2 regions of the Clostridium swellfunianum genome follow, and region 1 is predicted to be linked to the other one. Evidence: a T-box and tRNA genes for the amino acid it is inferred to sense, from the RefSeq annotation. Region 1 holds a T-box; the other holds one or more tRNA genes.
The links. The T-box of region 1 lies ahead of argS (arginine--tRNA ligase). A T-box ahead of a tRNA ligase gene usually reads a tRNA of that ligase, here a tRNA-Arg.

Region 1 (2,479 bases):
AAAACTAAGCGATATAAACAATCAGCTAATAGCAATAAATAATGAAAATAATAAAAAGATGAGCAACCTTAAGTTAAGTAAGGACGAGCAAAATGAGCTGATTAAAGAGGCAGAAAGGCAAGAAAGATCGTTAGCGGCCGAGGTAAATGAATCGCAGGCAAGATTAAATGAAACCTTAAGACAAATACAATCAATAAGAAACTCAACACCTAAATATACACCATCTAGAGGAGCTGTATCAGTTTCAAGCAATGCCGTAGTAGCTTACGCATCCAATTTTTTAGGTACGCCTTATAAGTGGGGTGGAACTACACCAGCAGGATTTGACTGTTCAGGATTTACTCAATATGTGTACAGGCACTTCGGAATAAACCTAGGAAGGACAACCTATAATCAAATAAATGACGGTTATTCTGTTTCTAGAGACGAACTCCAGCCGGGAGATTTAGTTTTCTATGGCAAGGGAGGAAGTCCAAGTCACATGGGGATATATGTTGGCAATGGAATGTATATTCATGCGCCAAGAACTGGTGATGTTGTAAAAATATCATCTTATAGTAGGCCGGATTATATTACAGCTAGAAGAGTTATGAAATAAAAAATTTATGAAACATATTGTTAGACAGTTAGAGATAAAAGCAGCAAAGGAGATTGATAACGAACGAAGTACACTTAAAGCCATATTGAAAGAATTGCTCTAGAATATATTGACACAAATTGAATACAATAATATAATATAGTGTAAATATTTAAAGAAAAATTCTTTGATGAGAAGAGTACTTTTTTGAATTTCTTAAAGAGAGCAGGGAAGGGTGGAAGCCTTGCAGAATATAAAAAAGGAAGAGAGCCTCTGAGAAGCTGCCTGAAGTATACGAAAACAAACGTAAATCTATTTATAAGATGATAAAATTGCGAGGCTTCATTGCTTTTAGCAGATTGTAAATTATCTTGGTGTTGTTTTTCTACATGAGTAGGGCAAGCCGCTGACAGCGTTAAAGTTTCGAGTGGATGTGAATTATATTTGCATCAACTAGAGTGGTACCACGGATACAATGCCCGTCTCTATATTTTTAGAGGCGGGCTTTTTATATACATATAATGATGTGTTTATTGTGGTCTGCATATGGAAAGCATATAGTGTGTAAAAATTTAACTTTTTAACTTCTTATCTTCTTATCTTCTTATCTAGATATCTAGTTATAGTTAAAATGTTAAAGACTTAACTCATCAAAAAAGTAAATATATTAAAGGAGATGGTTTTATGGATTACAAAGCACTAGTTGCGCAAAGGATTAAGGAGCATGTTGATTTAGAACTTGATTTAATAGAAAGACTTATAGAGATTCCACCAAGGTCAGAAATGGGAGACTTTGCATTTCCTTGCTTCCAGCTTTCAAAGGCTTTAAGAAAAGCTCCAGTTATGATAGCTCAGGAACTTCAGGGAAAAATAAATAAAGAAGGCTTTGAAAAGATTGAAAACCTTGGACCATATCTAAATTTTTTCATGGATAAGTCTTTGTTTATAAAGGAGACTTTAGATAAGGCTCTTGAAGAAGGAGACAAATATGGTTCATCCAAAATTGGAGAGGGAAAAAATGTTGTGGTTGAATATTCTTCACCTAACATAGCTAAAAACTTTCACGTAGGACACCTTACAACTACAGTTATAGGTAATTCGCTATATAGACTTATGAATTTCGAAGGCTATAAGGCCATAGGAGTTAATCACCTTGGAGACTGGGGTACTCAATACGGAAGACTTATAGCTGCTTACCATAGGTGGGTAGATATAGAAGCTCTTCACAAAAATGCAATACGTGAGCTTGAAAGGCTTTACGTTAAATTCTATGATGAGGCTGAAAAAGATCCTTCTCTTGAAGATATTGCAAGAAAACATTTTAAGAACCTTGAAGACGGATGCGAAGAGGAAGTTAGACTTTGGAATGAGTTTAAGGAATTAAGCTTGAAGGAATTTAAGAGAGTATACGATATGCTTAACGTAAACTTTGATTCTTATGCTGGTGAAAGTTTCTACAGTGATAAGATGGATGCTGTAGTTGACGAGATAGAACAAAAGGGACTATTGGTTGAAAGCAATGGTGCAAAGGTAGTAATGCTGGATGAATACAATATGCCTCCATGTATAATTAAAAAGTCTGATGGGGCAACAATTTATGCTACAAGAGACCTAGCAGCTGCTTTTTATAGAAAAAAAACATATGATTTTCATAAGAATATTTATGTTGTTGGAACTTCACAAGCTTTACATTTTAAGCAGGTATTTACCACTATAAAACTTATGGGGCATGACTGGGCTGATGACTGCAAGCATGTTGGCTTTGGTCTTGTGAAGTTTGCTGAGGGAAAGTTCTCAACAAGAAGCGGTAATGCTATTTATCTTGAAGAACTATTAAATGAAGCTGTAGTTAAGGCTTTAGAAGTAATAAATGAAAAGAATCCAAACCTTGAAAATAAGGAA
Region 2 (2,479 bases), 1.4 Mb from region 1:
TTAAATAACATGTTCATGATTTTTTAATCCCCCCGGTATTTCTTTTAACATATAAAAGCTATTAGTTTTTTGTTTTTAATATAAAATTAGCCGCTCTTAATACAAGCAATGTCACAGTATAATTTTACCACAATATGATAAAAATAGTTAATGCTCTGTTTAAAAATTCAAAAAATTAGTATGGTTATTTATATAGCTTTAATTATGACTTTATATATTTATAGGGAGTACAAACTTTATACTCCCTATCTTATTACCTTAAACTTTTGTCGTAGGTCTAGTCTCCTTACGTGGATTATTGAAGCTAGGAGGCGCTGGATTTGGTGAATCAAAAAATTCCCCTGGTGTTGATAAGTCAAAATAAAGCCTTGAATCCGCCGTTACACCAAAATCTCTATTTGAAGCTTCATTTTGAATCTTGTTTAGCGCTTCTCTAAACAACGCATTATGAGCTTCTTCCCTATTTAATAGAAAATCTATAGTTTCTTTTACGTACTTATCATTTATTTGACGATAAAGGTATTCATACACTACCTTAGCCCTTTGCTCTGCTGCTATGTCTGACAATAAATCAGCTGCTATATCTCCAGTTACGTTAACATAATCAGCAGTCCATGGATGACCCGATGAATTAATAAGCCCAGGTGCCAACCCTGTTAATGTATGTGTTTCTATTTCTCCCGCCATGGTCTTTGTAAAATCTACTGCGTGCCCATTAAGCAGATTTATTGTCTGAGCTACCATTTCCATATGGCTAAGTTCTTCTGCAGCAATGTCTAAAAACAGATCATGAATTGCTGGATCTTTAATTCTGAAGCTTTGTGAAAGGTATTGAAGGGCAGCCTTTAACTCGCCATTTGCACCTCCAAGCTGCTCCTGCATCAATACTGCATACTGTGGGTTTGGCCTTTCAACTTTTACTTCTCTTAATAATTGTTTTTCATGTTTAAACATCTATCTTCTTCCTCCCTGTCATCTTTTTGACTCAGAGTTAGTATTAAACCTTATCAAGATATTATACGAAGCTTTCTTATCGATAACCATTAGTATTAGGATTTAGAATTTATAATAATCATTTGTTTTACAATAAGATGTATATGATATAGTTACTTTAGCCTTTTATTTAAGGTGCTTCTGACTAATCCCTTAATCTCAATTCGTATTATCTTAATTATTACATAAAAAAAACAGGATTTGCATTTCTGCAAATCCTGTTTTTTCAATATTTTATGGTGCGACGGAGAGGATTCGAACCCCCGACCAACTGGTTCGTAGCCAGCTACTCTATCCAACTGAGCTACCATCGCATATTATTGAGTTTAGATAAAAACACCTAAACTAAGTTAGGTGCTTTTATGGCGGAGACGATGGGATTCGAACCCATGCTAGAGTTACCCCTACTAACGGTTTAGCAAACCGTCCTCTTGAGCCACTTGAGTACATCTCCAAAAATATTAAAATGGCGGAAAGACAGGGATTCGAACCCTGGGTACGGTCACCCGTACGCCGGTTTTCAAGACCGGTGCCTTAAACCAACTCGACCATCTTTCCACGTCTAACGACAAGATTTATTATAACAAAAGCTTTTTATAGTGTCAACATTTTTAATAGGATTTTTTTAATTTTATCTGTAACTTTTATATATAAATACTTCTAAATTAACAAAAAGAACAATTAACAAGCCAATTATAGTATTACCAAAAATACTGTAATTAATTACTCCTGTCAATCGTTCTTTTTGAACTTATAATTATTTTATAACTTCGGCTCCACCCATATATGGTCTTAAAGCTTCCGGTATCTCAATTGTTCCATCTTCTCTTTGGAAGTTCTCAAGTATAGCAGCTACAGTTCTTCCTATAGCAACACCTGATCCGTTTAATGTATGGACATATTGAGGCTTATCCTTTGGATTTTCTTTATATCTTATATTGGCTCTTCTTGCCTGATAGTCTTCAAAGTTACTACAGCTTGATATTTCAACATACCTATTATAGCTTGGCATCCAAACTTCTATATCGTAGGTCATTGCTGAAGAAAATCCTAAATCTCCTTTGCAAAGTCTAACTACTCTATAAGCAAGTCCTAACCCCTGAAGTACTCTTTCTGCATCATTAGTAAGCTTTTCTAATTCCTCATAAGATTGTTCTGGCTTAGTAAACTTAACAAGCTCCACCTTATTGAATTGGTGTTGTCTTATAAGTCCTCTTGTGTCTCTTCCTGCCGAGCCTGCTTCTGATCTAAAGCAAGCACTATAAGCAGCATGCTTTATTGGTAAGTCAGTACCATTTAATACTTCATCACTATATAAATTAGTTACTGGAACCTCAGCTGTAGGTATTAATAAATAATCTGTATTTGCAATCTTAAATGCATCCTCTTCAAACTTTGGAAGCTGTCCTGTTCCAGTCATACTCTTCCTATTAACCATAAATGGCGGCATTATTTCGGTATATCCTGCTACATCTATATGAGTATT

Region 2: it has a tRNA-Arg gene. The T-box ahead of argS (arginine--tRNA ligase) is inferred to sense a tRNA for this amino acid. The anticodon was not compared.

What each region holds. Positions count from the first base shown of each region.
Region 1 is NZ_JAMOFV010000006.1:4,215,192-4,217,670, reverse strand. It holds gene NBE98_RS20055 (C40 family peptidase) at 1-598, shown strand, start outside; T-box leader at 756-1,067, shown strand; gene argS (arginine--tRNA ligase) at 1,262-2,479, shown strand, end outside.
Region 2 is NZ_JAMOFV010000006.1:2,815,296-2,817,774, forward strand. It holds gene NBE98_RS13425 (efflux RND transporter periplasmic adaptor subunit) at 1-17, opposite strand, end outside; gene NBE98_RS13430 (manganese catalase family protein) at 259-954, opposite strand; tRNA gene NBE98_RS13435 (tRNA-Arg) at 1,231-1,307, opposite strand; tRNA gene NBE98_RS13440 (tRNA-Ser) at 1,357-1,447, opposite strand; tRNA gene NBE98_RS13445 (tRNA-Ser) at 1,461-1,551, opposite strand; gene serS (serine--tRNA ligase) at 1,751-2,479, opposite strand, start outside.